4 regions of the Streptomyces sp. YGL11-2 genome follow, and region 4 is predicted to be linked to each of the others. Evidence: riboswitches for the same ligand, from Rfam matches in the RefSeq annotation. Region 4 holds a riboswitch; each other region holds the start of a gene.
What was found. Region 4 has a riboswitch for cyclic di-AMP ahead of ACO1BR_RS04555 (M23 family metallopeptidase). Riboswitches for the same ligand answer to the same signal wherever they lie in the genome.
Positions count from the first base shown of each region.

Region 1: it holds a riboswitch for cyclic di-AMP, as region 4 does, so the genes downstream of both, ACO1BR_RS29285 (M23 family metallopeptidase) here and ACO1BR_RS04555 (M23 family metallopeptidase) in region 4, are expected to answer to the same signal.
Region 2: it holds a riboswitch for cyclic di-AMP, as region 4 does, so the genes downstream of both, ACO1BR_RS11240 (NlpC/P60 family protein) here and ACO1BR_RS04555 (M23 family metallopeptidase) in region 4, are expected to answer to the same signal.
Region 3: it holds a riboswitch for cyclic di-AMP, as region 4 does, so the genes downstream of both, ACO1BR_RS23575 (transglycosylase family protein) here and ACO1BR_RS04555 (M23 family metallopeptidase) in region 4, are expected to answer to the same signal.

Region 1 is NZ_JBNHIN010000031.1:82,419-89,738, reverse strand. Features, by position in the region: gene ACO1BR_RS29300 (GNAT family N-acetyltransferase) at 1-2,987, opposite strand, end outside; gene ACO1BR_RS29295 (HPr family phosphocarrier protein) at 3,186-3,467, shown strand; gene ACO1BR_RS29290 (GntR family transcriptional regulator) at 3,884-4,573, opposite strand; gene ACO1BR_RS29285 (M23 family metallopeptidase) at 4,851-5,630, opposite strand; cyclic di-AMP (ydaO/yuaA leader) riboswitch at 5,643-5,799, opposite strand; gene ACO1BR_RS29280 (M16 family metallopeptidase) at 6,151-7,320, opposite strand, start outside.
Region 2 is NZ_JBNHIN010000007.1:205,210-212,529, forward strand. Features, by position in the region: gene pcrA (DNA helicase PcrA) at 1-1,048, opposite strand, end outside; cyclic di-AMP (ydaO/yuaA leader) riboswitch at 1,382-1,566, shown strand; gene ACO1BR_RS11240 (NlpC/P60 family protein) at 1,575-2,702, shown strand; gene ACO1BR_RS11245 (hypothetical protein) at 2,865-3,218, opposite strand; gene ACO1BR_RS11250 (C40 family peptidase) at 3,571-4,482, shown strand; gene ACO1BR_RS11255 (alpha/beta hydrolase) at 4,652-5,776, opposite strand; gene ACO1BR_RS11260 (LuxR C-terminal-related transcriptional regulator) at 5,994-6,707, opposite strand; gene ACO1BR_RS11265 (PspC domain-containing protein) at 6,818-7,320, opposite strand, start outside.
Region 3 is NZ_JBNHIN010000021.1:71,004-78,323, reverse strand. Features, by position in the region: gene ACO1BR_RS23595 (exopolyphosphatase) at 330-1,271, opposite strand; gene ACO1BR_RS23590 (DUF501 domain-containing protein) at 1,268-1,870, opposite strand; gene ACO1BR_RS23585 (FtsB family cell division protein) at 2,085-2,540, opposite strand; gene eno (phosphopyruvate hydratase) at 2,711-3,991, opposite strand; gene ACO1BR_RS23575 (transglycosylase family protein) at 4,366-5,037, opposite strand; cyclic di-AMP (ydaO/yuaA leader) riboswitch at 5,045-5,214, opposite strand; gene ACO1BR_RS23570 (transglycosylase family protein) at 5,465-6,610, opposite strand; gene ACO1BR_RS23565 (cytochrome P450 family protein) at 6,841-7,320, opposite strand, start outside.
Region 4 is NZ_JBNHIN010000002.1:486,845-494,164, forward strand. Features, by position in the region: gene ACO1BR_RS04545 (PP2C family protein-serine/threonine phosphatase) at 1-558, shown strand, start outside; gene ACO1BR_RS04550 (DUF2332 family protein) at 658-1,869, opposite strand; cyclic di-AMP (ydaO/yuaA leader) riboswitch at 2,329-2,473, shown strand; gene ACO1BR_RS04555 (M23 family metallopeptidase) at 2,485-3,759, shown strand; gene ACO1BR_RS04560 (aldo/keto reductase) at 3,910-4,854, shown strand; gene ACO1BR_RS04565 (hypothetical protein) at 5,103-5,405, opposite strand; gene ACO1BR_RS04570 (aldo/keto reductase) at 5,780-6,811, opposite strand; gene ACO1BR_RS04575 (MerR family transcriptional regulator) at 6,820-7,284, opposite strand.

The DNA of each region.
Region 1 (7,320 bases), on a different contig from region 4:
ACGGGCAGCCGGCGGGGGCCGAGGTCAGTGGTGGCGGGCGGCCTGGCGATCCGGACGGCAGCCCCGAGGACCGCGAGGCCGTGCGGGGCGACCACGACCGGTTCGAGGTCGACGCCGACCACCTCGGGGTGGTCGTCGACCAGCCGGGAGACCCGCAGCAGCAGCTCCTCCAGGGCGGCGGTGTCGACGGGCTGGGACCCGCGCCAGCCGAACAGCAGCGGGGCGCTGCGGATCGACCGGATCTGCTCGCTGACCTCGCGGTCGGTGGCCGGAATCAATCGGTGGGCTATGTCGCCGAGCAGCTGGGAGGGGGCGCCGGCCAGCCCGAAGGAGAGCACGGCGCCGGCTGCGGGGTCGATGGCGGCGCGGACGACCGTGTCGACACCGCGCGGCACCATCGCCTGGACGACCGGTCGCAGCTCCTGGGGGGAACCGAGGAAATCGGTCAATTCGGCATACGTACGGCGGAGTTCGGCCTCGCCGGCGATGTCGAGGCGGACGCCGCCGAGGTCGGCGCGGTGCCGCAGATGGGGGGCGGTGGTCTTGAGGGCGACCGGATAGCCGAGCCGGGCGGCGGCGCGGACGGCGGTGTCCGGATCGGGGGCCGGGAGGGCGGGGCGGGCGTGGATGCCGTAGCGGGCGAGCAGGGCCTCGGCGTCGGCGGACGGCAGCCGTACGGAGCGGCCGGGGGCGACGCCCTGGGTGAGCTGGTCCAACAGCCGCTCGACGTCGGCGCCGGCCGCGGCCTCCTGGATGTCGTCGTACTCGGGCACCCGTCCCGGCTCGACCGCCGCCCGGCGCCAGGCCGCATACCGGACGGCCTCGGCGAGCGAGCGGACGGCGCGCTCGGCGGCGGGATAGGCGGGGATCAGGGCGGGGCGGGGGCGGGGCGCGGCGGGCGCGTCGGCTTCGGGGGCGGTCTGCCGGGCACCCGGGACGGGCGGCGGGCCGGGGGCGTACGAGGGGGCCGGGGGGTGCGGCGGCAGCGGGGGGTGGGGTGGGAGGGGCGGGGCGGGCGGCTGTTCCGGGGACCGCTCGGGGGTCTCGGGGTGGGACGGCCCGCCGTCAGGGGCCGGGGCCGCCGGCACCTGCTGGCCGGGCGGTGCCGCGAGGGCCTCGGCGAGGTCGTCCATCGCGAGGTGGACGACCGTGACCGGCTTTCCCGGGTCGGCGGTGACCGCGGCGCGCAGGGCCGCTGCCAGTGAGGTGCCCTCGCCGCTGCCGCCCGGGGAGGCGGCGGCCTCCTCCCCCACCCACGGGATGGCGGTGACGACGACGGCGTCGCAGCCGTCGCCGGCCAGCGCCTCGGCGAGCGCGGCGCGGAAGTCCTCGGGGGTCGCGTCGGAGGCGAGCACACGCGGGCGCTGTGGGCGCAGCCCTTCGGTGAGGCAGGCGTCGTAAGCCAGCAGCGCCAGCGACTCGGCGTTGCCCAGGATGGCGATGCGCGGGCCGGAAGGCAGCGGCTGGGAGGCGAGCAGCAGCCCGGCGTCGATGAGTTCGGTGACCGTGTCGACGCGGATCACGCCGGCCTGGCGCATCAGGGCGGCGACGGTGCTGTCGGGGATGCGGACGGTGGGGACGGCGTGGCCCAGGGGGGCGGTGCCGGTGTGCCGGGCGCCCTTGGCGACCACGACCGGTTTGACGGCGGCGGTGCGGCGGGCGAGCCGGGCGAACTTGCGGGGGTTGCCGATGGACTCCAGATAGAGGATCGCGACGTCGGTGTCTGGGTCGTCGTACCAGTACTGGAGGAGGTCGTTGCCGGAGACGTCGGCGCGGTTGCCGGCCGAGACGAAGGCGGAGATGCCCGCGATACCGCCGTCACCGGGGCCGCGCGCGTGCAGTCCGCTGAGGAGGGCGATGCCGATGGCGCCGGACTGGGTGAACAGGCCGATCCGGCCGGCGCCGGGCATCCGGGGAGCGAGGGAGGCGTTCAGCCGGGCGTCGGGGGCAGTGTTGATCAGGCCGAAGGCGTTGGGCCCGATGAGGCGCATGCCGTAGGAGCGGGCCTGACGGAGCAGCGCGCGCTGCCTCTCACGGCCCTCGGGGCCGGCCTCGGCGTAACCGGAGGAGAGGATCAGCACCCCCTGGACGCCGTGTTCGCCGCAGTCGCGGACCACGTCGGGGACGCCGGCCGCGGGGACGGCGATGACGGCCAGATCGACCGGCTCGGTGATCTCGCGCAGCGTACGGGCCGCGGGGACGCCCTCCGGCTCCAGGAGCCGCAGGTCTTCGGGGAAGGCGTGGTTGACGGCGTACAGGCGGCCGGTGAAGCCGGAGTCGAGGACGTGGCGCAGCGCGGTGCGGCCGACGCCGCCGGGGGCGCGGCCGGTGCCGATGACGGCGACCGAACCGGGGGCGAGCAGCCGCTGGACGGAGCGTGCTTCGGCGCGCTGCTCCCGGCCGCGCATCACGGCCATCGACTGCTCGGTCGGTTCGAGGTCGAACTCCAGGCGGACCACGCCGTCCTCGAAGGTGCGCTTCTGGGTGTAGCCGGCGTCCGTGAAGACCTTGATCATCTTGGAGTTGGCGGGCAGCACCTCGGCGGCGAACCGGCGGATGCCGCGCTCCCTGGCGACCGCCGCGATGTGCTCCAGGAGGGCGGAGGCGACACCACGGCCCTGGTGGGCGTCCTGGACCAGGAAGGCGACCTCGGCCTGGTCGTCGTCGGGGCTCTTGGCGGGCAGGCCCCGGTCGTCGATCCGGTCGTAGCGGACGGTGGCGATGAACTCGCCGCCCACGGTGGCGGCCAGGCCGACGCGGTCCACGTAGTCGTGGTGGGTGAAACGGTGGACGTCGCGGTCGGACAGACGGGGGTAGGGCGCGAAGAAGCGGTAGTACTTCGACTCGTCCGAGACCTGCTCGTAGAAGGAGACCAGCCGCTCGGCGTCGTCGGGCGTGATGGGGCGGATGCGCGCCGTCCCGCCGTCGCGCAGCACCACATCGGCTTCCCAGTGGGTCGGGTACGCATGATCAGGCGGCGTCTGCATGCCGACAGCGTACGGCCGGGCACTGACAGCCGGCTCGGCGTGCGTACGCTCGGCCGCAGGGCCGTCTCCGGCGGGTCGAACGGCCGGGAGATACGGCCGGGAAGCCGGACCTGGAGGTCAGGACGAAGGACTGTGGGAGCACCGCCCACAGCGTGAGAGACTGGTCTAGACAACAGTCACGACTTGAAGGGCAACACCATGGCTGAGCGCCGCGTCAATGTCGGTTGGGCCGAGGGCCTGCACGCCCGCCCCGCGTCGATCTTCGTCCGTGCGGCCACCGCGTCCGGTGTCCCCATGACGATCGCCAAGGCCGATGGCAACCCCGTCAACGCGGCCTCCATGCTCGCCGTGCTCGGCCTGGGCGCCCAGGGCGGCGAGGAGATCGTGCTCGCCTCTGACGCCGAGGGCGCCGAGGCTGCACTCGACCGCCTGGCCAAGCTGGTCACGGAGGGCCTGGAAGAGCTCCCCGAGACCGTCTGAGACCACTCGAAGCCCTCCGCGGCCCCGCTCGCACCCGCCGGGCCCGCCGGGACTTCCGCCGATGCGGCCCCGCCGCGACGACCGGACACGGTCGCCGCGACGGGGCCGTCTCGCTGTCCGCGGTCCGGTACTCGGCACACAGGGCCGGCATGGCGGGACCTCTGGCCGATCACGGGACCGCCGGCGAATACGGGAAGCGGATATCCGGACCGAACGACGCGGAAATTAAGCTCACGGGAAATAACATCCCGCGAGAATCAACGACCACCTCGGGCGAAATCGACGGAATACCGGATGCGCCTACCCCATCCCCCCGACATGCCGCACGGAAATACAGAAACGCATTCCGGCCCGCACAGGAGTCATTGCGGCCCACTCAAGAGTCTTTCCGCACCTCTTTGTATACGGCCCGCGTGTTAATTCCGCGCACGCGCCGTGTTGACGGGCCGTTTCGAATCGCTCACGGCCGCCGCGGCGGGGCGCCGCAGCCGGTGCACCGGAAGGGAGCGCTCGATGTGAGCCGCCATCAGGGCACGGGCCCGATCGGCATCGCTCCGCGCCACCGCGTCCAGTACGGCACCGTGCTCGTCCCAGGCGTCGGCGACCCGGGCCGTCGGCTCCACGACGTACATCCACTCGATCTTGCGCCGCAGCTGGGTGAGCAGCGCCGTCAGGCTGGGGCTGCCGGCCGCCTGGGCGAGCGTTTCGTGGAACCAGCCGTCCAGTTGGCGCAGATCCGCGGGGTGGCCGTGCCGGGCGCGCTCCCGGCCGAGCCGCACCAGGCCGCGGAGCACCTTGAGGTGGGCGGGGCTGCGGCGGACGGCCGCGCGGGCGGCGCCCATCGGCTCCAGGAGGGCACGGATGTCCAGGAGGTCGGCGGCTTCCTGCTCGGTCGGTTCGGCGACACAGGCGCCCGCGTGGTGGCGGGTGGTGACGAAGCCCTCGGACTGGAGGGTGCGCAGCGCTTCGCGCACCGGGACTCTGGAGACTCCGTAACGCGCGGCGAGAATGTCCTCGATCAGCCGGCTTCCCGGCGCGAGCACGCCGGAGACGATATCGTCGCGAATCGCTGTGCACACCGCATGCGCGGAAATGTGGCCTCGCATCGTCCGTGCCTCCGCCGTATTCCCCTCGAAAACGCCGCCGATCGGCGCCTTTCCCTCGACTCTATTCGACCAGGACGAGGTTTCCTGCGGATGCCGTGAATTTATCGATATTTTTTGGCCGATGCGGCGGAGGTCCAGTGGCCGGTGGACCGGCCGGACACCCGGCCCTGCGGAGACGGCGACGGCGGATACGACCGGATGCGGCGGATACGGCGGAGCCCCGGCCCGCGTGGGGGGCGGGCCGAGGCTCCTGGGGGACGCGCGATGCGGCGGGAGGTCAGACGCTCACGCCGTGCGAGCGGAGGTAGGCGACGGGGTCGATGTCCGAGCCGTACTCGGGGCCGGTGCGGGCCTCGAAGTGGAGGTGCGGACCGGTGGTGTTGCCGGTGTTGCCGGAGAGGGCGATCTGCTGGCCGGGGGTGACGGTCTGGCCGACGGAGACGCCGATGGACGACAGGTGACCGTATTGGGTGTACGTACCGTCGTTCATCTTGATCACGATGTTGTTGCCGTACGCACCGCCCCAGCCGGCCTCCACGACGGTGCCCGAGCCCACGGCGTGGACGGACGTCCCGTAGGCGGCGTGGAAGTCGATACCGGTGTGGCTGCCCGAGGACCACAGGCCGCTCGACGCCTTGTACGGGGTGGAGACGTAGGAGCCGTCCACAGGGGCGACGAAGGTGTTGAGGCGCTTGCGCTCGGCCTCGCGGGCGGCGCGCTCCTTGGCCGCCCGCTCCGCCTCGGCCTTCTTCTTGGCCTCCTCGGCGCGCCGCTTGGCCTCGGCCTCGGCCTTCGCCTTCGCGGCGGCGGCCTCGGCTGCCGCCTGCTGCGCGTCGGCCTGGGCCTCGATCCGGCCGGCGAGCTCGTCACCCACGACGACGGCCTGCTGGAGTCCGGTGTCGTGGTGCGCGGCCTCGCCGGTGGCGGCCAGCGCGGGCGACGCCATGGAAGCGACGACACCGGAGGCCGCGAAGGTGGCTATGCCGGCGATGTTGCGGGTCGTACGAGCGGTGCGGCTCGCACGGCGGTGCTTCCCGGTGGCACGGGTGAACGCCATGTACTGGCTGGTCCTTTCCTTCCCTCTCGCCTACCGGGTTAGCTGACGGGTTCGGAGCAGGAAGGTCTCCTACGGGCTCCTCCGGAGAGGGGCCCGATTCACCCCAAGGGACATGTGGGTCCCCGGCTCCCCTGGCTCGCGCCGTACGGGGACTCGGCGATGGCTGTCCGGTGCCACTGTTGTGGCGGTCTTGTGACGAACAGCCGGACCGACGCTAAACGGGACAACTTTCAATCGGCAAACAGAATCGGCTGTTTGTGCGGGACGCCACACCTCGGAAGGGCAACCAGCAGCGCGGGACGGGACATCAGCGGCACGGACCGGCAACGCGGGCCGGCGGTACGCACGGAACACGCGGCGTGCCCGTCCGACGGGAGCACGGTGACACGTGGAAACGGGCAGCGGGCTCGCTGCGGCCGGCGGCGGACATGCGACGGCTCCCGTGGCGGGTGACCACCACGGGAGCCGCTTTGTCGCCAAGTGACCAGCCGTCACATGACGGGCGTCATGCCGGCGGACGCTAGCCGCCGACGACCGTCACCTCGCCGATCCCCAGTGTCTTGACGGGCTCCACGATCTGCTCCGCGTCGCCCACCAGGACCGTCACCAGGCGGTCCACCGGGAACGCGCTGACGGCCGCCGCGGTCGCCTCGACCGTGCCGGTCTCCGCGAGGCGGACGTACAACTGCGCCTGGAAGTCGTCCGGGAGGTGCTGCTCCACCTGGTCGGCGAGCGTGCCGGCGACGGCCGCCGCGGTCTCGTACTTCAGCGGCGCGACGCCGACGAGGTTCTGCACCGCGACATCGCGTTCGGCGTCGGTCAGCCCCTCTGCCGCGAGGGTGCGCAGCACCGTCCACAGGTCCTCAAGGGCCGGTCCCGTGGAGGCGGTGTCCACCGAGCCGCTGATGGCCAGCAGCGAGGCACCCGTGGCGCCCTCGGGGGACGAGGGTGCGGAGGACCGCAGCACCTGCCCGAAGGCACGCACCCCGTAGGTGTAGCCCTTCTCCTCCCGCAGCACACGGTCCAGTCGGGAGGTGAGCGTGCCGCCCAGGCAGTACGTGCCGAGCACCTGCGCGGGCCACACCCGGTCGTGCCGGTCGGGTCCGGTCCGGCCGATGAGCAGCTGCGTCTGAACGGCGCCGGGGCGGTCCACGATCACCACCCGGCCGCTGTCGTCGGCGACGATCGGCGCGGGCTTCAGCGGCTCGGCGGTGGATCCGGTCCAGGCGCCCAGGGTGTCGGCGAGGACCGCGGCCAGGTCGACGCCGGTGAAGTCGCCGACGATGACGGCGGTGCTCGCGGCGGGCCGCACATGCGCGTCGTAGAAGGCTCGGACGGCCCCGGCGTCGATGCGCGCCACGGTCTCCTCGGTGCCCTGGCGGGGCCGGGACATCCGGGCGGTGGCCGGGAACAGCTCCTTGGACAGCGCCATCGCGGCGCGCCGCGCCGGGTTGGCGAGCTCGTGCGGGATCTCGTCGAGGCGGTTGCGGACCAGCCGCTCGATCTCGCTGTCCGGGAAGGCGGGGGCGCGCAGCGCGTCGGCGAGCAGGGCGAGCGCCCGCGGCAGCCGGGAGGCCGGGACCTCCAAGGAGACCCGTACGCCGGGGTGGTCGGCGTGCGCGTCCAGAGTGGCGCCGCAGCGCTCCAGCTCGGCGGCGAACTCCTCGGCGGTGTGCTTGTCGGTGCCCTC
Region 2 (7,320 bases), on a different contig from region 4:
GCTCCAGCAGGATCGTGGTCGCGTCGGGGTAGTCCTCCTCGAACTGGAGGATGTTGCGGATCGTGGCGCCGCGGAAGGCGTAGATCGACTGGTCGGCGTCGCCGACCACGCACAGCTCGGCGGCGGGCGTCTCGGCCGTGCCCGGGCCGACCAGCTCGCGGACGAGGGTGTACTGGGCGTGGTTGGTGTCCTGGTACTCGTCGACGAGGACGTGGCGGAAGCGGCGGCGGTAGTGCTCGGCGACGTCCGGGAAGGCCTGGAGCAGGTTGACCGTCGTCATGATGATGTCGTCGAAGTCCAGGGCGTTGGCCTCGCGGAGCCGCGCCTGGTACATCGCGTACGCCTCGGCCAGGGTCTTCTCGAAACCGTCGGCGGCCGTCCCGGCGAAGCTCTCCTCGTCGATGAGCTCGTTCTTGAGGTTGGAGATCTTCGCGCTGAAGGACTTGGGCGGGAAGCGCTTGGGGTCCAGATCCAGATCGCGGCAGACCAGGGCCATCAGGCGCTTGGAGTCGGCCGCGTCGTAGATCGAGAAGGACGACGTGAAGCCGAGCTTCTTGGACTCGCGGCGCAGGATCCGGACGCAGGCGCTGTGGAAGGTGGAGACCCACATGGCGTTGGCCCGCGGGCCGACCAGGTCCGCCACACGCTCCTTCATCTCACCGGCGGCCTTGTTGGTGAAGGTGATCGCGAGGATCTGGCCGGGGTGGACATGACGCTCGGCAAGCAGATGCGCGATGCGGTGGGTCAGCACCCGGGTCTTGCCGGAACCGGCGCCGGCGACGATCAGCAGCGGGCCGCCGGTGTGCACCACGGCCGCCTTCTGCTGGTCGTTGAGCCCCTCCAGGAGCGCCGCCGCGTCGAGGGCCGGGCGGGCGGCGCCGTCGCGGTAGTACGCCTCCCTGGACACGGGCGCGTCGAACCTGCCGCCGAAGAGGTCGGCGGGCATCTCCTCCGGGGCCGGGCCGTGCTCGTCCTCGGGGGGCGGCGGGGGCTCCTCGTCCGAGGGCCCGAGGTCCGCCAGGAAGCTGTCGTCAAAGAGGCTGCTCATCGCCAACCGAGTCTAGGCCGCCGCACTGACAAGCGGTTGCGGAGTGGCCGATTGCCGCGGGGAAGTGCGGCGCGGAGGTCCCGGCGGCGACCCTGCGGGGCTCGTGCGGGGCGCGGTCCCGGTTCCTTCCTTACGCGGCGCAACCGGTGACCGTATCAGCCCTGGCTCGGAATGGGCCGCCCGCAGGCGACTTCCACCGCAGGGAAACCGGAGCCGAGTTCAGATAACGAAAAGGTTTCGGGCATATCGAACATCAGCCTTCACAGGGGCCACACGGGTTGGCTACCGTCTCGTTCGGGCAGCCCGCCTCCCCGCGAACGAGAGCGTCCGCACGGGCCGCCTCCGCCGAGTCCGGCCCTGCCACCAGGCACCCGGAGCCGGGGACCCACCAGCACCACCGGGGTGAATCGATCGGTACGGCCGTCGCCAGGCGGACGTACGGACCGTAGGGCAAGCCTTCCGTCAGCGCCACCGCCCGAACCCGACAGCTAACCCGGTAGGCGGTCCACGGAAGGAGTCGCCGGCCTTGGCGTCGCACCGCAAGCCGCGAACCCACATACTCACCTCGCCCGGCAGCCGCCGCACGGCCGCCGGGCTCACCACCGCCGCCCTCGCCTCGGTGACCCTGCTCTCGCAGACCGCCAACGCGGCCCCCACGTCACCGAAGCCGTCCATCGAGGACGTCAAGCAGAAGGTCGACGGCCTCTACCAGCAGGCCGAGGTCGCCACCCAGAAGTACAACGCCGCCAAGGAGAAGGCGGACAGTCAGCAGCGGACCGTGAACCGCCTGCTCGACGAGGCCGCCAAGCGCGCGGAGAAGATGAACCAGTCCCGGCGCGAGCTGGGCACCTTCGCCTCGGCCCAGTACCAGACGGGCGGCATGAACCCGACGGCGCAGCTGATGCTCGCCAAGGACCCGCAGCAGTTCGTCGACCGCAACCACCTCATGGAGCGGCTGACCGGCCGGCAGAAGCAGACCGTCACCGCCTACGAGCAGGAGGCCGCGTCGGCGGCACGGCAGCGGGCCGAGGCGACCCGCAGCCTGGAGAGTCTCCAGCAGTCCCAGGAGTCCCTCAAGGAGAGCAAGCAGTCCGTGCAGGCCAAACTGGCCGAGGCCCGGCAGCTGCTGTCCCGGCTGACCGCCCAGGAGAAGGCGCGGCTCGCGGAACTGGAGCGCCAGAAGGAGCAGGAGGCCCAGCGCAAGGCCGCGGAACTGGCGCGCCAGCAGGCCGCCCAGAAGCAGCAGCAGCCCAGCGGCGGTTCGAGCACCGGCTCGGGATCGGGATCGTCCGGCAGCAGTTCCTCCAGCAAGGCCGCGGAGGCGCTCGCTTTCGCCCGCGCCCAGATAGGCAAGCCGTACGTGTGGGGCGCCACCGGACCGAGCTCCTACGACTGCTCGGGCCTGACGCAGGCCGCGTATCGAGCCGCCGGAGTCGATCTGCCGCGGACGACCTGGGACCAGGTCAATGCCGGCACCCGGGTCTCCACCAGCGACCTCCAGCCCGGTGACCTGGTGTTCTTCTTCAGCGACATCAGCCACGTCGGGATGTACATCGGCAACGGCCAGATGATCCACGCCCCGCACCCGGGCGCCAGCGTCCGCGTCGAGTCGATCTACTACATGCCGATCTACGGAAGCGTCCGGCTCAGCTGACGGGCCCACGCCCCCCTTCTCCCCCCCACGCCCCCCACACGCCACCGCGCGGCCATCCTCCGCCTCCGGGTACGGAGCGGGATGACCGCGCGGTGAGTCGTCTCTGCGGCGGGCACCGCAGCCGGATCCGCCGGGGGCTCGGCTCCGGCGGACCGCGATGACTCAGGTCCAGAGCACCGCGATGAAGATGTTGAGCATCGTGAGCCCGCCGACCGCGCCGAAGAGCGGCTTGGCGATCTTCTCCTCGTCCCGCTTGACGTAGACCAGCGCCAGGATCACCACCAGGACGGCCATCTTGATGCCGATCTTGATGTTGTTGACCGAGTGGTCCTGCATCTGGTTCAGGCCGACCAGCGCGACGCCGGTGACCAGCATCGTCAGCGCACCGTGCAGCATGCCCGGCACGAAGCGGGCGGTGCCCGCGCCCATCGCCTTCATCTGGGTCAGGAAACCGCCGAGCAGGGCGGCGATACCGATGATGTGGAGGGCGACGAAGATATTGATTACTACGTCCATAGTGGTGGATCGTAGCCGTCCCTTAGCACGGCCTTTCCGGCAGGGCGCCTGCAATCACCGCATCGGTCACGGCAGGCCGCTCCCGGCCGCCCGGCGCCGAATCCCCGGTCACCCTCGCAAGCTCAACGGTCGGAAACGAACAATGCCGGGCAACCCGGCGCCCTCCCGTGACGTCCGCGCCTAGCGTCCTCCCTCAGGCAACCGCCGGCGCACCGTCCGTCATCGCTCACGGCTCATCGATGACGGCCCCGGTCGCCATCACGGCCCCGACCGCCGTCCCGGTCTCGGCCGCCGTCATGGTCGCGGTCACCTTGACGCGTCCGCTCCCCGAGGGAAGGAAGTGACGGCCCCCGTGGCGTCGCACCGCATGATCCGAGTCCGCACCGCCGCCCCGCCGGCCCTCACGGACGCCGCCCTCACCGCCCTCGACGGCCCCGGCCGGGCCGAGCCCGGCACCACCGCCGCCACCCGGCACCGCACGGGAGCGGCCCCGGCCGTACAGCCGCCGACCGTACGGCCGCCACTGTCCGCGGACCCGCAGCGCTGCCTGGACGGCGCCACGGTCCTGGAGCGTACGGGCAGCCACCAGGTGACCGCGGTGGCCGGTCACGCGCGCCGGCTCGGCAGCGTCCACCGGCTCCACCGCCGGGCCGGGACCAACCCGGAACACCGGGAGGAGCCCGAGGCCACCACGGCACACCTGCCGGAGACCGGGGCGGCCAGGAGCCGCCTGCCGGAGACCGGAGCCGTCGCCGGCAATCACCTGCCGGAGGCCGGGACCGCCAGGGGGCGCCTGCCGGGGGCCGGGACCGCGCTCGTAGGCCAACGGAGCGCCGTCGTCCCGGCGTTGGGGACCGCCGAGGACCTGCGCGACCACTCGGGCCCGGAACAGCGGCGACGAGCGACCACCCCCGACCCCCGAGCCGCCCGGGCCGTCGCCTTCGCCTATGCCGCGCTCGGTAAGCCCTATGCATGGGGCGCGACCGGCCCGTCCGCGTACGACTGCTCAGGGCTGGTCCAGGCCGCCTGGAAGTCCGGCAGTGTCACCCTGCCCCGCACCACCTACACCCAGATCAACGCGGGCCCCCGCGTCGACCGGTCCCAACTCGCCCCCGGCGACCTGGTGTTCTTCCACTCCGGCATCAGCCACGTCGGGATCTACGTCGGCGGCGGCAGGATGATCCACGCCCCGCACCCTGGAGCACCGGTGCGCATCGCTCCGATCGACCAGCTGCCGTTCGCCGGAGCGACCCGCCCGGCCTAGGGTCTGCCCGACCGCCCGCAGACACCTTGCAGAGCACCTCCCCCACACCCGCCTCCCCAAGCCCCTCCTCCGGGCCCCGGAACGCGCGAAGGGCCTGTCCGCCGGATCCGGCGGAAAGGCCCTTGATCACGCTCGCTTCCCGGGCCGCGGGCCACTGCCCCGCGGGCGGTCAGGCCCGCAGGAACAGCCCGAACCAGCGGAAGATCTCCGGAACTTGGCGCTTCCACACCGGCACGGTGTGGCCGCCGGCACTCGCCGGGATCATCTGGACGTTCACCGTCGTCGGCTGCTTCGCGATCTGCTTGAGGCCCATGCCGGCCGAGTAGCCGTCGGCCGCCGCACCGGAGATGTACAGCGCCGTACGGGGCGGCTTCCCGGCGTCGTTGGCGGCCTTCAGGATGTGCATCGGGTTGGTCTCGGCGCGCAGCTTCGGGTCCTTGCCGGCGAGCGAGTCCGGCTCGATGGCCGGGTCGTTGTAGCCGGACATGGCGACCGCGGCGCGGAAGCGGTCCGGGTGGGCCAGCGCGAGCTTGGCGGAGCAGTGCGCACCGGCCGAGTAGCCGGCCAGGCCCCAGGCGTCCGGCTTGTCGCCGGCCCGGAAGTTGTCGATGATCATCTGGCGGACGTCGACGGTCAGCCAGCTGTCGGCGTTGACCTTGCCGGGGATGTTGACGCATCCACTGTCGGCGTTGGGCAGCACGTTGGTCCGCGGCGACACCAGGATGAACGGCTTGACGGCACCGCTCTGCATCAGCGGCGTGAGCTGCTGGGCCACCTTCAGCGACCCCAGCCAGGACTTCGAGGACCCGGGGTAGCCGGGCAGCAGCTCGACCACCGGGAACTTCTTGTCCTTGTACGCGGGGTCGTTGTACTGCGGCGGCAGCCAGACGTAGACCTCGCCGTTGACGCCCGAGATCTGGCCCTTGAGGTCGGTCATCTGGACGTTGGGGCCCACCACCGGGTCGTCGGCCGGCCGGAACTGCTGGTGGACCTTGGGCTGGTCGTGGAGGTTCTTGCCGCCCAGGCCGTCCGGGCCGAGATTACGGGCCGCGTCGATGTGGTTGCCGGTGCCGAGCAGGTCGCCCCAGTTGTCGTAGAGGTTGTTGGCGTTGTTGACCAGGAGGAAGACCACCGTGATGGCGGTGACCTGCGCGAACAGCAGCATCAGCAGCCGCGCGATCCCTCTCACCGCGGGCGGTCCGGCCACGCGGCCCCACACCGCGAACGGCAGGACGAAGGCGACGATCAGCAGCAGGAGCGCGAAGAGAAAGAAGGGAGTGCCCGTCAGGCTCATCGGGATCTCGTTTCCAGGACGTAAACACGAAGGACGTGGGCGTGGGTTCCGGCCCTGCCTTCGGGCAGCGAGCCTCTCCGCGCCCTTAGATGAGAATCCGCGCGAGCCTGGTTGCGTGACTTTAGTCCTTCTTTACGTGTCCCTTCCGTCACAGTCGCCCGTCCGGCACCTGGCGTTCGCCCGTCACCGCATCCCCACTTCCGCGCGGAACCGCAGGTCAGACCAGGCGTCGTGCCGCCGCCCAGCGTGTCAGCTCATGCCGGTTGGAAAGCTGGAGCTTGCGCAACACGGCCGAGACATGTGACTCAACCGTCTTCACGGAGATGAACAGCTGCTTGGCGATCTCCTTGTACGCGTACCCGCGCGCTATCAGCCGCAGCACCTCGCGCTCGCGCTGCGTGAGGCGGTCCATGTCCTCGTCGACCGGCGGGGCGTCCGTCGAGGCGAACGCGTCCAGCACGAAGCCGGCCAGCCGCGGCGAGAAGACCGCGTCCCCGTCGGCGACCCGGAAGACCGCGTTGACCAGGTCCGTGCCCGTGATGGTCTTGGTGACATAGCCGCGGGCGCCGCCGCGGATGACCCCGATGACGTCCTCGGCCGCGTCCGAGACCGACAGCGCCAGGAACCGGACCGGCCGCTCGGCGTCCGCCATCATCGCGGCGCTGCGGCGCAGCACCTCGACACCGCCGCCACCGGGGAGGTGCACGTCCAGGAGGACGACCTCGGGCCGGGTGGCGGTGATGACCGTGATCGCCTGGTCGACGTCGGCGGCCTCGCCGACCACCTCGACGCGGGTCCGCTCGGTCTGTCCGATCTCGGCCTGGACGCCCGTACGGAACATCCGGTGGTCGTCGACCAGCACGACCCGCACGGTGCGGTCCTCGCCCGCGCCGCTCCCGGTCCCGCCCTGCTGTGCCTCGTCGCTGCTCATCTCGTCCGTCCGCCCTTCGCTGTCTGCCCCGTCATGATCCCCTGCCCCGGCCCGCGCTGTCGCCGCGGGCCCACGGCCGCGGCCCGCCCCACCGACGGCCGCCGCCCCGCTCACTCCGTGCGTCTCTCCGCGCCCGTGCGGCGCTCGGCGCGCTCTTCGGCGCGCTCCATCTCCAGCTCGACGACCGTGCCGCCATCGGGGGCCGAGCGCAGCCGGGCCGTGCCGCCGTTGCGCTCCATCCGGCCGATGATGGATTCCCGTACGCCCATCCGGTCCCCGGGGACCGCGTCCAGATCGAAGCCGGGGCCGCGGTCGCGCACCGAGACGAAGACCGTCCGGCCCTCGACCTCGGCGAACACCTGCACCGCACCGCCCTCGCCACCGTACTTGGCGGCATTGACCATCGCTTCGCGCGCGGCCTGCATCTGGGCGCCGAGCGGCTCGTCCAGCGGGCAGTCGCCGACGATCACGACCTCGATGGGGACGCCGTGGTGGTCCTCGACCTCGGCGGCGGACGCGCGCACCGCCTCCGCCAGCGTCGCCGGCTCCTCGTCCTCGTCCTTGCCGCGGCCCTCGGGCTTGTAGAGCCAGGCGCGCAGCTCGCGCTCCTGGG
Region 3 (7,320 bases), on a different contig from region 4:
ACCACGCCTCGTGCGCACACTCGCGTAACACACCGGAAACGCGCCGTAGACCCGGCAATTCGCGGGCGGGAGGGTCTTAGGACCTTCGAATGAGGGTCGGACGGACAGATAGTTCGCCCATGAGGCGGGTTTTTCATGTGAAGGATTTCACGAACTTTCTTTCCGACCGCCCGCCCGGAACCCCCGCAACCCGCCTGAAGGCCGCTCAGACGGCGGCCGGTCCGCTCAAAATCCCACTCGCCGGGGGTGGTTGCCGTGCCGCGAACCGCCCGGCGGCACCGGCCGCCGGAACGGGCCCCGGCACGGCGAAGAGGCCGGGGCCAAGGGGCTCAGACCATGCTCCAGGCGATGCCGTCCAGAATGTCGTGTTCGCTGACGACGACCTCTTCAGCGCCGATGCGCTCCATGATCGACAGGAGGACGAGGGCACCGGCGCCGATCACGTCGACCCGGCCGGGGTGCATGACCGGGCTGGCCGCGCGTTCGGCGTGGGTGGAGGCGAGCAGGTCCTCGGTGATCTCGCGGACCTTGGCGAGGGAGATCCGGGAGTGATGGATGGCCGCGGGGTCGTAGTGGTCCAGGCCGAGGGCGATGGCGGCGACGGTGGTCACCGAACCGGCCAGGCCGACCAGGGTGGCGGCCTCGCTCAGCGGGACGGTCTCCTCGGCGCGGTCCAGGGCCGCGGCGATGTCCGCCTTTATGGCGGTGATCTGGCCGGCAGCCGGCGGGTCGCTGATCTCCCCGCCATGGACGAGGTGGCGCTCGGTCATGCGGACGCAGCCGACGTCGACGGAACGGGCCGCCCGTACCGAGCCGTCGCCGAGGACGAACTCGGTCGAGCCGCCGCCGATGTCCACGACCAGGTAGGGCAGTGCGATATGGGGGTGGCCGGTCAGTTCCCGGGTGGCGCCGGTGAAGGAGAACTCCGCCTCCTGGTCGCCGGTGATCACCTCGGGCTCAACGCCCAGGATGTCGACGACACCGCGGACGAAGTCCTCGCGGTTCTCCGCGTCGCGGGAGGCGGAGGTCGCCACGAACCGGAGCCGCTCGGCGCCCAGGCCCTTGATCACCGCGGCGTACTCGCGGCAGGCCGCGAAGGTGCGCTCCAGCGCCTCGGGGGCCAGCCGTCCGGTCCGGTCGACGTCCTGGCCGAGCCGGACGATCTGCATCCGGCGGTCCAGGTCCTTGAGTTCACCGGTTTCGGGGTCCAGGTCCGCGACCAGCAGCCGGATGGAGTTCGTACCGCAGTCGATGGCGGCGACCCGCTTCACTTGGCGTCTCCTTCGGGGGCGTCGGAGGTTTCCGAGGTGTACCGGGTCGCGGCGGCCGGGGACTGCGCGTCCTCCGGGGCGTCGCCGCAGGGGGACACGCACGGGCCCTTGCGCCACCACTCCGGGAGCATCGCGAGGGCCTCGTCGCCGAGCGGGTTGACGCCGGGGCCGGCCGCCAGCGAGTGGCCGACGAGCACATGCAGGCACTTGACCCGGTCGGGCATCCCGCCCGCGCTCGGGAAACCCTGGAGCACCTCGATGGCGTCCCGGCGCCGGATGTAGTCCTCGTGGGCCGCGCGGTAGGCGGCGGCCAGCTCCGGGTCGGTGGCCAGCCGCTCGGTCATCTCCTTCATCACGCCGTCGGCCTCCAGCGTGCCGATCGCGGAGGCCGCGCGCGGGCAGGTGAGGTAGTAGAGCGTGGGGAAGGGCGTGCCGTCCTCCAGGCGCGGCGCGGTCTCGACGACGTCCGGCTGCCCGCAGGGGCAGCGGTGGGCGATGGCGCGCAGGCCGCGCGGCGGGCGGCCGAGCTGCTCCTTGAAGGCGGCGATGTCCGCGGCGGTGGGCTCGGTGGGCTCGGTCTGGGGCGGAGGCGTTTCCATGGGCGCTTTCGGTGAGGGCGGCGGGTTCTGTCCGGTGGCGGCGGTGCCGGGCGGGGCGGCGGACCGCCCCGCGGGGCCGGCCGGCCGCCGGGCCCGGTGCGTACCACCGCGGGGGTCGTGCGGGCGGGACCGTGCGGACGGTCCCGGTGTCGACAGTACGGGCTGGGGCCTGTCCGATGAGCCAGGGCCGGGTCCCCGGCCCAGCGGCCAGGGCCTACCGCTGGTCCGCGGCGTCGACACCGTCCCACAGCTTCTCGTACCAGGGCGGCTGCGTCGCCGCCGCCCCCTTCTGTGCCGCGTGCACGCCGGATCCGTCCTGGACGGTGTAGGCGGTCTCGCCCGGCATGACGTAGTGCAGGTGCCGGCGGGCCTGCTGCCGGACGAACTCCGGATCCTGCCAGCGGGCCTTCTCGTCGCGCAGCCGGTTCAGCTCGGCGCCGGCGTCCTGGGCCTTGCGGCGCTGGTCGGCGATGTCCGAACGCTGGGAGATGTACTGCCTTATCGGGTAGGCGAGGGCGACGACCAGGGAGCACATCACCAGCGCGAGCAGGGCGGCACGGCCGGTGAGGCGGTTGCGTCGGGGGCGCCGCTTCGCGCGGTAGACGCGGGCGGCGGCCTGTTCGCCGAGCGCCTTGAGCCGGGTCGCGGTGGAGAACCGGTCCGCGGGCACGTGGCCTCGCCTCCCCTTCAGATTCCGTCGTGCCGCCGTGTCGCCACAACGACGTACGTCCCCGGCAACGGTACGGGACCGGTGCCGGGGACGGACGGAAGACGTACGGACGCTGCCGCGGCTGCGGCCGTCAGCCCTTGAAGCGGCGGACCGCCGAGCGTTTCAGGGCGTCAGCCCTTGAAACGCGGGAAGGCGCTGCGGCCCGCGTAGACCGCGGCGTCGTCGAGGATCTCCTCGATGCGCAGCAGCTGGTTGTACTTGGCGACGCGCTCGGAGCGGGCCGGGGCGCCGGTCTTGATCTGGCCGCAGTTGGTGGCGACGGCGAGGTCGGCGATGGTGACGTCCTCGGTCTCGCCGGAACGGTGCGACATCATGCACTTGAAGCCGTTGCGCTGGGCCAGCTCGACGGCGTCCAGGGTCTCGGTCAGCGAGCCGATCTGGTTGACCTTCACCAGCAGGGCGTTGGCGGAGCCCTCCTCGATGCCGCGGGCCAGGCGCTCCGGGTTGGTGACGAAGAGGTCGTCGCCGACCAGCTGCACCTTGGCGCCGAGCCTGTCGGTGATGACCTTCCAGCCGGCCCAGTCGTCCTCGAACAGCGGGTCCTCGATGGAGACGAGCGGGTAGGCCGCCACCAGCTCCTCGTAGTACTCGGTCATCTCGGCGGCCGAGCGGTCCTTGCCCTCGAACTGGTACTTGCCGTCCTTGTAGAACTCGGAGGCGGCGACGTCCAGCGCCAGCGCGATGTCCTGGCCGGGGGCGTAGCCGGCCTGCTTGATGGCCTCCAGGATGAGGTCGAGTGCCTCGCGGTTGGAGCCGAGGTTGGGCGCGAAGCCGCCCTCGTCGCCGAGGCCGGTGGACAGGCCGCGCTCCTTGAGGACCTTCTTGAGGGTGTGGTAGACCTCCGCGCCCCAGCGCAGCGCCTCGGAGAAGGACTCCGCGCCGATCGGGGCGATCATGAACTCCTGGATGTCCACGTTGGAGTCGGCGTGCGAGCCGCCGTTCAGGATGTTCATCATCGGGACGGGCAGGATGTGCGCGTTCGGGCCGCCCAGGTAGCGGAACAGCGGCAGGTCGCTGGCCTCGGCGGCGGCGTGCGCGACGGCGAGGGAGACGCCGAGGATGGCGTTGGCACCGAGCGAGCCCTTGTTGTCGGTGGCGTCCAGGTCGAACATCGCCTGGTCGATCAGCCGCTGCTCGGTCGCGTCGTAGCCGACCAGCTCCGGGCCGATCTGCTCGATGACGGCGAGGACGGCCTTCTCCACACCCTTGCCCAGGTAGCGGTTCGGGTCGCCGTCGCGAAGCTCGATGGCCTCGAAGGCGCCGGTCGAGGCACCGGACGGCACGCCGGCACGGCCGGTGCTGCCGTCGTCGAGGCCGACCTCGACCTCGACCGTGGGATTACCTCGCGAGTCGAGAATTTCGCGGGCTACGACGACGTCGATGGACGGCACGTTGTCTCCTTCATGGGTGTCTGGAGTTCTGCAGCACGAGCCTAACGGCCCCGGGCGGATCCGCTCGCCCTCGGCCCGCTCCGTGGGACGGAAAAACCCAACAAGCAGGCCAAAGGCCCAGTTCACGGAATGTTTGGGTGCATTGTTCGCTGAGCGGGGAAAGCGGCGGAAGGCGCCCGTCGGGCGGGCTGCGCGATGTCACGGACGCGACGTCAGGGACGCGACGTCAGGGACGCGACGTCATGACGTCATGGAGAAGCCCCGCCGCGGCGCGCTCGGGGGAAGTACGCGCCGGGGCGGGGCAGGCTCGGACGGCCGGTCCGGATCGGGTCCGGCTCACGTTCGGCTCAGACGGCCGGGCCGGCCGAAGCGGCTCAGATGCTGAGCTTCTGGCCCGGGAAGATGAGGTTCGGGTTGCCGCCGACGACGGACTTGTTGGCCGCGTACAGCGCCTTCCAGTTGGTGCCGTGCGCCTTGGCGATCTTGGCGAGGGTGTCACCGGACTTCACGGTGTAGGTCTCGCCGGAGCGGTGCGAGTGCTGCGGGGCCGGCTGGGCCTTCTCGCGGACCGGGGCGGACTTCTTGGTGGTGCCCTCGGTCTTCTTGCGGGTCTCGGTGGTGCCCTGGCTCTTCTTGACGGCGGAGCCGGACGCGTCGACGTTGGCGGCCGGGCCACCGGCGGTCAGGTTGCCGGCGCCGGCGCAGGACCAGGCACCCGGGCCCTGGATGGCGAGCAGCTTCTCGGCGACGGCGATCTGCTGGTCCTTGGTGGCCAGGTCGGCGCGGGCCGCGTACTTGGTGCCACCGGCGGCGGCCCAGCTGGAGTTCGAGAACTGCAGGCCACCGTAGTAGCCGTTACCGGTGTTGATCGACCAGTTGCCGCCGGACTCGCACTGGGCGACCTTGTCCCAGGTGGCGACCGAGGCCGCGGAGGCGGAGGTGGCGCCCATCAGCGGGACGGCGACGGCGGCACCGGCGACACCGGCCAGGGTGGCGACGCGGACGGCCTTGGAGCTGCGACGGTGCTTGCCCTTGTTGATCAGCATGGTGCGTTCGTTTCCTCACCGACGCCTACGAGGTGAGCTGTCGGGTTCGGGCCATGTGAGTTGCCCGGCCGTGTGTGCTGCACACACGGCTTCACCCCAAGCCGGCTGACCCGCTTTCACGGGCGGGGCCGGCACCTACCTTGGGTCCCCCGCTCCTGCCTTCGGCGCTTGCGCGTCGGTTGCCTCCGACCGCCGGCAGGATTCGGCGTGCGATCGCAGAGCCCGCTTTGGCGAGCGGTCCCGACCGTAAGCAGTAACCCGCTTGGTGTTCAAACCCCATGTTCTGAACCAAGTTGACCGTTTTTGATCATCGCAGGTCACATTTCCGCAGGTCGGCACCGGTATGGCAACGGGGGGCGGGCCAGGACCCACCCCCCGCAACGAGAGCCTTGTCTCACTTTGGAGAAACCGGACGAACCGCCGGTAACTACCCTTCCCCGTGCCCGAGATCGAGCAGCTGACCTGGGCGAATCAGGTCCGCGTCGGCGCCGACGACGTCCTTGTTGTGCGCGTAGAGCGCGGGCCAGCCGCCGGGCAGGTCATGGCTCCCGGCGATCGCTGACAGGGTGTCACCGGGACGTACGAGGTACCGGTCGGCACCCGCCGGGGGCGTGCCGTGCGCGTCACCGCCGCGGGAGGCGTGGCCGCCCGGGGAGCCGGCGGGGTCGTCGCCCCGGTCCTCGTCCGGGCCCGCGCCGGTGCCGCGACCCTTGCCGCCGTCACCGCTGCCGTTCCTGCCGTCACCCTTGCCCTCGCCGTCGTCCGGGGCGCCGCGGTGCTTGCCCCGGCCGGGCGGCACGGACGGGGCCGGCCGGCCGTCGCCGGGCCCGGGAGAGGCCGTACCGGACGGCGACGGGGTCGCCGACGGGCCGGTGGGGTCGGTGGTGGGGTCCGTGGTGGGGTCGGCAGGGCGATCGCCCTTATCGCCCTTGTTCCCCTTGTCCCCCTTGTTGCCGTGGTCGCCCCGGTTGCCCTTGTCGCCATGGTTTCCGCGGTCGCCCTGGTTGCCCTGGCCACCCTGATCGCCCTGGTCGCCAGCGTCCGTGGAGCCCGGGGTGTCGGGTCCGGGCGCCGAACCGGACGGGCCGGCGGTGCCCGAGTCGTCGTCCGACCCGTCGGAGGGGTCGGCGGTGTGCGAGTGCGACGGGCGCGGGGAGGGCCTGGTCGTGCTGCCGGGGTCGACGTCCGGCGTCCGGCCGTCCTTGGTGAGGCCGGCGTTGGCCGCGCAGCCGGGGAAGGCGTCCGGGCCGCGGTCGTCGAGTATGGCCTCGGCCACGGCGATCTGCTGGGCGCGGCTGGCGAGGTCGGGGCGGGAGGCGTAGGCCGAGCCGCCGTAGCCGTCCCACATCTCCTGGGTGAGCTGCAGGCCGCCGTAGAAGCCGTTGCCCGCGTTCGCGCTCCACACCCCACCGCTCTCGCACTGGGCGACCTTGTCCCAGGTGGCGGTGTCGGCGGCGTGGGCGCCGCTGGCGGCGAACAGCGGCAGGGCGAGGCCCGCGCCGGTTACTCCTGCCGTGACAAAAATGGCCGGTGCTTGACGGGGTCGACGATGCCGGCCGTTCCCGGAACGCATGCGGTTGCCTTTCGCGCGGCGGTTGAGTTGTCGGATCGGCGCCACAGTGGCCCCGGCCGGTCCGCCGGGTCCTGCCGTCGGTCCGGCCGCCGGTCGAACATTCGACCGCGATCGTCCGTGGAAAGGTAGCCGGGGTCACGGGTAGTCACAAGTCGGTGTAGTGGAGATCACGCGTAGGTCACGCAGCTGACGTCATGTCAGGTTCGGCTGGGCTCGTCGACCTTCGCCGGTCAGCGGCCGTTCGGCGTGAACTCCACCGGCAGGGACCGCAGTCCGCGCATGATGAGCCCGCCGCGCCAGCGCAAATCATCCGGTTCCGCCGCAAGCCGGATGTCCGGGAGCCGGGTCAGCAGGGTGGCGAGTGCGGTCTGCCCTTCGAGGCGGGCCAGCGGCGCACCGAGGCAGTAGTGGATCCCGTGCCCGTATCCCAGGTGCGGGTTGTCACGCCGGGTGAGGTCGAGGACGTCCGGCTCGGTGAACCGCGCCGGGTCGCGGTCGGCGGCGGCCAGCACCACGAGCACCGGGTCCCCCTCGGCGATCCGCTGCCCGCCCAGCGTCAGGTCCCGGGTCGCGAACCGCCAGGTGGCCAGCTCCACGGGACCGTCGTAGCGCAGCAGCTCCTCGATGCCGGTGGCGAGCAGTTCGGTGTCGCCGGCCGCCATCGACTTCTGGAGCAGCTCGCGCTGGGCGGGGTGGCGCAGCAGCGCGTA
Region 4 (7,320 bases):
GCCGTGGAGGCGGCAGCGGTCCTCATCGGTGCCTTCCGGGAGGCGGCGGAGCAGGAGGCCACCCTGGAGGCGGTGGCCGGCCGGCTGGAACGTGCGCTCAAACGGGAGGGCGGGCGGCGCGAGGGGCCCGACCGGCACGAGGGCTTCACCACCGCCGTACTGGCGGAGGTCCCCGCCGGGGAGCGGTCCGTGGTGCGCGTCCTGAACCGCGGACACCCGGCCCCTCTGCTGCTCACCCCCGACGGCGGGCTGCGGGAGCTGATGCCCAGCTCGCCCGCGCTGCCGCTGGGGCTGAGCGATGTGGCCGGCTGGCCGGACCGGTCGGACGAGACGTTCCTTCCCGCCGGGGCGCTGCTGCTCCTGTTCACCGACGGGGTGACCGAGGCGCGGGACCTGCTGGGCCGGTTCTACGACCCGGGCGGCCGGTTGCGCGGCCGGCGCTTCGCCGGGCCCGACGACCTCCTGGAGCTGCTGCTCGACGATGTCGCCCGGCACTCGGGAGGGGCGCCGGCGGACGACATGGCGCTCCTGGCGGTGCAGCGGCCCCTAGAGGGGTAACGGTCCCTGGAGGGGGAACGGCCCCTGGAGGGAAGAGGGATGGGGGCAGTCGTCGCGGGTCTCACGGCCTCCCCGGTCACCGGAGCCAGTCCTCCCGGGTCACCGGAGCCAGTGCAGGCTCCGGCCCTGCGGTCCGGTGAGGGCCACCGGGCGCTCGTCCAGCGCGAGCGTCAGCAGCGCCGCGTCCTCCGGGCCGAGGGACGCGTGCTCCGGCGCGGTGATCCAGGGCAGCACGCTGTGGTGCTCCTGGGAGATCCAGTGCCCGCCGCCGTCCCGGTCGGCGAGCAGCGACCGCACGCGCTGCGCGAACTCCTCGCGCCGGGCGGGCGGAAGGCCGGCCAGTACGGCGCTGTGGAAGACGACGAGCGTGGCCTCCGGCGGCGCCTCGGCGGCCAGCGCGGGCAGTTCGCCGACCAGGTCGCCGCGCACGATACGAGGGCGCGGCGCCGGCCGGACCGCCTCGACGGCCGCCGACAGCCGCGCCATGCGGTCCGCGTCCTGTGGCCATACGAGGGCCCGCAGCCAGCGGAGGTCGTCCGGCTCGCCGACCGGGTCGAGGGGGTTCGGGTCGATACCGGCGCGCCAGACGATGTCGGGGAGCGCGCCGGCCGGGACCGTACCGCCGCTCGCGGCGCCCGCCACCCCGCTCGTACGGCAGCTGAAGGTCACGGGGCTGTCCGGGGCGCCGACCTCCTCGTACGCCGTCCCGTGGGGGCCGGCGGCGTCCGGTCCGGCACCGGAACCAGAACCAGAACGGGCACCGGAACCCGGGTTGGAGTCGGAACCGCCCGCCTCCTGCCCGGTATGGCAGTACCGGTACCGGTATCGGTCCGGATACAGGCACAACCCGGCCGATGCGCCGATCTCCAGGAGGGCCAGCGGCTGCGGTAGGCGGGCGAGCAGCGGCAGCAGGGCGGCGCAGTGGGCCGGTTCGCCGGTCCGGGGCGCGCGGCGCATGATCACCGCGCGGACCTCGTCCCAGTGCCGGACCGTCCACTCGCGCCAGCGCCCGTAGGCCGTCTCGTCACGCGGGCCCAACTCCGCGTGCGGGCCGTCGAGATAGCGCACGGCGGCGAGCAGCAGCTCCGGCTGCCGGCGGTCGCCGGCGGGCAGCGAGCCCGAGAGCAGGCCGCAGAATTCGGGGTCCTGGCTGATCCGTGCGGTCAACTCTTCGTGTGGGGCGGAACGTCCCCGGGCCTGTTGCCGGGAGAACTCCCGGTGCCGATTCGCCACTGCCTGAGCGCTGTTGACGGTGTTCCCGGTATTCCAGGTGTTCCCGGCGTTCCCGGTGTTCACGACGTTGACGACCATGATCCGACCGTACTGCTCTCACGCTCCGTGACCGCGGGGCGTCCCTGCGCATAACAACTGACACACCATCACCGCAAGATCACCTGGCGCGGTGCCGGCAGCTCGCCCCGCCTGCGCCCGCGCCGGCGGCCAAAGTCCCATGCCACGGCTCGTACGGAGCGCGGGCAAAACCCGTGCGGATTCGCGGGAACGCTTGGTATTCCGCCACCGTCTCTATTACTGTCCGATAACGGAGCGCGGTTGTCCCAGCCGTCGCCAGTGGCGGCACCGCGCGCCGACGCCGAATCCCGAATGCGCTGTTCCCGCACGTCCAGGACCACTCCGCACCACTCCGAACTGCTCGCTCGCACCCGTCCTGCAGGGCCGTAAAGAGCCGTCATGAGCCGTAAAGAGCCGTGCGGAATTGCCCAGAACTGCACCGGGTCGCCCGACGGGGCGCACCCGAATCCGCCGTATCTGCCTGGAATTGCGCAGCACCGCGCCAAGGGAACCGGGGAACCACCACCTTGGGGTGAATCGGACGCCTCTCGCCAGGGGGCGCCCGTAGGAGACCTTCCTGCTCCGAACCCGTCAGCTAACCCGGTAGGCGAGAAGGAAGGAAAGGAGTGCGCCCCCGTGGCGTCCAACAGGCCCGCCCCACACGCCCCGTCCGCCTACGACTTCGCCGGTCCGGGTCGCCGCGACGGCGTCGTCGGCTTCGACGTCCCCGCCACTGATCTCCCCGACCCGGGCGAGGGGCGGGACGCCTGCGAGAGCCCCGCCGACGCCACGGGATTCGCCGACACCAGGGGATTCGCCGACACCTCGGGATTCGCCGCCGCCCACGACGGCGCGTCCGGCGAGGGCGACGGCCTCTGGGAGGAGTGGAACCCCACCGAGGAGTCCGTCCGCCCCGTCCGCGGCAAGCACCGGGTGGCCAAGCAGCGCAGCGGCGGACTCGCCCGCGGCGGTACGGTCCTGGGCGTCGGCGTCATCGCGGCGGTCGGCGCCGGCGGGATGGCCACGGCCGAGGACCGGCCGCCGGTGCCGATATCGATGCCCGACCTCGGCGGGATGGCCGACGACCTTGCCGGCAAGCTCCCGGACGCCGCGTCGCTGCCCGGCATCGGCTCGCTCCTCTCCGACGGCGGGGGCACCGCGGCGGCATCGGCCGCCGGTACGGACGCCCCGTCCGCCGCCGGAGCGGACTCGGCCCCCGCGTCCGCCGGCACCTCCCGCCCCCTCTCCCAGGCGGGGGTGACGCACCACGCAGCCGGTCAGGGCACGGACGCGGCCGAGGCGCTGCGCAGCCGGATCCTCCAGCAGGCCGATACCCAGCAGGGCGCCGCGGACCGGGAAGCGCGTGAGAGCGCGGAGCACTCGGCGATCCAGGAGGCTGCGAAGGACGCGACCGTGCACCAGAAGACGGCGGAGCAGGCCGCTGCTGCCGAGAAGGAGGCGGCGGCGGAGGCCAAGCGCCAGGCGGCGGAGGCCGCCCGCCTCGCCGAACTGGCGAAGAGCTATGTCGTCCCGGTCTCCTCGTACACCCTCACCGCGAGCTTCGGGCAGGCCGGCGACCACTGGGCGGCGAACCACACCGGCCAGGACTTCGCGGCGCCAACGGGCTCGCTGGTCAAGGCGGTTCACTCCGGCACCATCACCAAGGCGGGCTGGGCCGGTCCCTACGGCTACCGCATCGTCCTCACCCTCGACGACGGCACGGAACTCTGGTTCTGCCATCTGTCCTCCATGGTGAAGACCTCCGGCAAGGTCACCACGGGAGACGTGATCGCCCGCGTCGGCGCCACCGGCAACGTCACCGGCCCGCACCTCCACCTGGAGGTGCGCCCGGACGCCGGCGATCCGACAGATCCGATGCCGTGGCTGCGCGACCACGGGGTCGGTGTCTGACGTACGGGGCACGCCCCCCGTGAAATGCGCGTAGCGCCGCGTTGCGGGGAGGCAGGCGAGGAGGGCGGCGAACGACTCCCCGCCCGCCGACGGAGTAACTTCCCGCCCGCCGGCGGAATATCTCCCCGTCCGCCGGCGCTGAAGCGACGCATGACGACCCACACCACCAAGACCATCGGCTCGCTGTCCGTCTCCCCGCTCTGCCTCGGGGGCAACGTCTTCGGCTGGACCGCCGACGAGGCGGAGTCCTTCCGGGTGCTCGACGCCTACGTGGCCGGCGGGGGGAACTTCATCGATACCGCCGACGCGTACTCGATGTGGGTGCCCGGCCACAGGGGCGGCGAGTCCGAGACCGTCATCGGCAACTGGCTGGCGGCCCGCGGCAACCGCGACCAGGTCGTCATCGCCACCAAGGTCGGTGCCCACCGGGATCTCAAGGGCCTGTCCGCCGCCACGATCAAGACCGCGGTCGAGGCGTCCCTGACCCGTCTCCGTACCGACCACATCGACCTCTACTACACCCACTACGACGACGAATCGGTTGAGGTGGCGGAGTTCCTGACCGCCCTCGACGAGCTGGTCCGCGCCGGCAAGGTCCGGGAGATCGGCGCGTCCAACATCTCCGCGCGGCGCCTGGACGAGTCGCTGGCCTTCTCCGACCGTGAGGGCCTGGCCCGCTATGTGGCGCTCCAGCCGCACTACAACCTGGTCTCCCGCGACACCTACGAGGGCGAACTCGCCGATGTGGCGGCCCGCCACGGCGTCGCCGCGGTCCCGTATTACGCCCTCGCCTCCGGCTTCCTGACCGGTAAGTACCGGCCGGGCGGCAGCGTCGACAGCGCCCGCTCCGGGAAGGCCGCCGCGTACCTGGAGACCGAGCGGGGCCGGCGCGTCCTCCAGGCCCTCGACACGGTCGCCGCCGCCCACGACGCCGAGCCCGCCACCGTCGCCCTGGCCTGGCTCGCCGCCCGGCCCACCGTCGCGGCCCCCATCGCCAGCGCCCGCAACGCCGCCCAGCTCCCGACCCTCCTGGCCGTCGCCGACCTCACCCTCACCGACGTCGAACTGGCCCTCCTCACGGAGGCGTCGGCCTGACACCCGCGCCCTGACCCCTGGGGGCGCGGTATCCGTGAGGGCGGGGAACCCGTGGGGGCGCGGAACCCTTGGCTGCGGGCGACCCTTGAGCGCGAGGGCCGACAACTGCGGGCCGGCACCAGTGGACTGACAACAGCGGACCGACAACAGCGAGCCGACAACAGCGAGCCGACAACAGTGGTGCGGGGCGGTAACCCTCTCCGCCCTGCACCACGAACACCACAACAACCCGGCCCCCGGGGGCGCCACTATCCCCGCCGATCCGCCACCACCCACGACGCCAGCGCCACCCCACCCGCGACCGCGAACACCGAAGGCCACGCCCCGATCTTCTTGGCCAGCGGATGCGACCCCGCAAACGCCGCCACGTAGGCCCCGCTCAGCGCAGCTGCCGCCTTCGTACCGGCCTTCTCCTGCCACCCCTTGGCCGCCACCGCCCCGGCAGCCGCCAGCGCCACCCCACCCAACGGCCGCTTCTTCGTCCACCGGGCGACGCCGTAGCCGGCCACCAGTCCACTCGCCGCGACCACACTCGTCGGTATACCGGCCATCAGAGAAACCTCCGTAATCCGTCCCGTATCAAGGTCGATGTCAAGGAGCCTAGGCTCGGACCTCGTGAACTTCGGGACCGCGCCCGCGCCCGGCGTCCCCGAAGGGCAGCGTCAAGGAACACCAGATCAAAAGGGAATGCGTACAGAGCCGTCGAGCGCGGTGGGCCGACCGACCCGCTGTGTTCACCGAGCCGGACGCGCAGTCGTGATTCCGCATTCTGCCCAGATAGGTGGCCCAGAGTAGGTGGCCCAGCTAGATGGCGCGGATAGGCGGCCCGGAGAGGTGGGTCAGGCCGGTGGGCTGGCCAGGCCCTGGTCGTCGACGGTCGGTCGGGTCCACGGCAGCAGCGCGGTGCGTGACGGCGGTTCGCCGATCACTCCTGGGCTTCCCGGGCTGCCGAGGTCAGGGACATGTCCGCGTAGCGGTCGCCGGCCACCTGGCCGGCGATCGGCTCCAGGAGGGCCAGCTCTTCGGCGGTCAGCGCGATGCGGGTGGCCGCGGCGTTTTCGAGGAGGCGGCTGCGCTTGCGGGTCCCCGGAATCGGCACGACGGTCAGGCCGTGCGTCTGGGCCCGGTGCTGTACCCAGGCCAGGGCGATCTGCGCCGTGGTGGCGCCGTGGTCGGCCGCGATCTTGTGCAGCGGCTCCAGGAGGGCGGCGTTCGCCCTGGCGTTGTCGCCGGTGAAGCGCGGCAGCAACTGCCGGAAGTCGCCGCCGGAGAGTTCGGTGCTCGCGTCGCTGAAGGCACCGGTCAGAAAGCCCCGGCCGAGCGGCGAGTACGGCACGAAGGCGACCCCGAGGGCGGCGGCCGCGCCCACCGCGCTGTGTTCGACGTCCCGGCTGAAGACCGACCACTCCGTCTGCAGCGCGGTGATCGGGTGGACGGCGTGCGCCTCGCGCAGTTCGGCACCGGTGACCTCGCTCAGGCCGAGGTGCTTGACCTTGCCTTCCCGCACCAGCTCGGCCATGGCGCCGACGGACTCGGCGAGCGGGATGGCCGGGTCGCGGCGGTGCATGTAGTAGAGGTCGATGACCTCGACGTTCAGGCGGCGCAGGCTCGCTTCGACGGCCTTCCTGACGTAGCCGGGGTCGTTGCGGATGGCCCGGTAGCTCGGGTCGTCGGCGCGGTATTCGATGCCGAACTTGGTGGCCAGGGTGATCTCGTCGCGGTGCGCGGCGACGAAGGGCGCGAGGAACTCCTCGTTGGCACCGACGCCGTACATGTCGGCGGTGTCGATGAGGGTGACGCCCGCCTCGACGGTGGCCTCCAGGGTGTCGCGGGCCGCCGCGTCGTCCGTCTGTCCGTAGGCGGCGCTGATGCCCATGGCCCCGAAGCCCTGGACGCCGACGAGGGGGCCGCCGGTGCCCAGCTCGACCTTGCGGATCTGTTCGATGGCGTTGCTCATGATGGCGCTCAGGCCCCTTCCGGCGCCTGGCGGGCGCCCGCATAGAAACTGATCTTGGCGTCGAGTACGGCGAGGGTGTCCTGCAACTCCGCGATGCGCGTGGCCACTTCGTGCCGGGTCTGCTCCAGGATCTCCCGGCGTTCGCCGAAGGTGACCTCGCCCTGGCGGACCAGTTCCGCGAAGCGGACCATGTCGGCGACCGGCATCCCGGTCAGCCGCAACCTGCCCACGAAGGTGAGCCAGTCCAGGTCCCTGTTGTCGAAGCGACGCTGGCCGGTGTGCGACCGCTCCACCTGCGGCATCAGACCGATCTGCTCGTACCAGCGCAGGGTGTGCGCCCTGAGCCCGGTGAACTCCGCGACCTCGCTGATCGTGTAGCGGTCCTGGCCGTCGGGTCGCGGATGCGCCGCACCCGCGGACACACAGGCGTCCACGGGCGGCGACGTCACGGGGGTGCTGTCGATCACCGTCATGCCGACCACGCTAGGACCTTCAAGTGCACTTGAAGC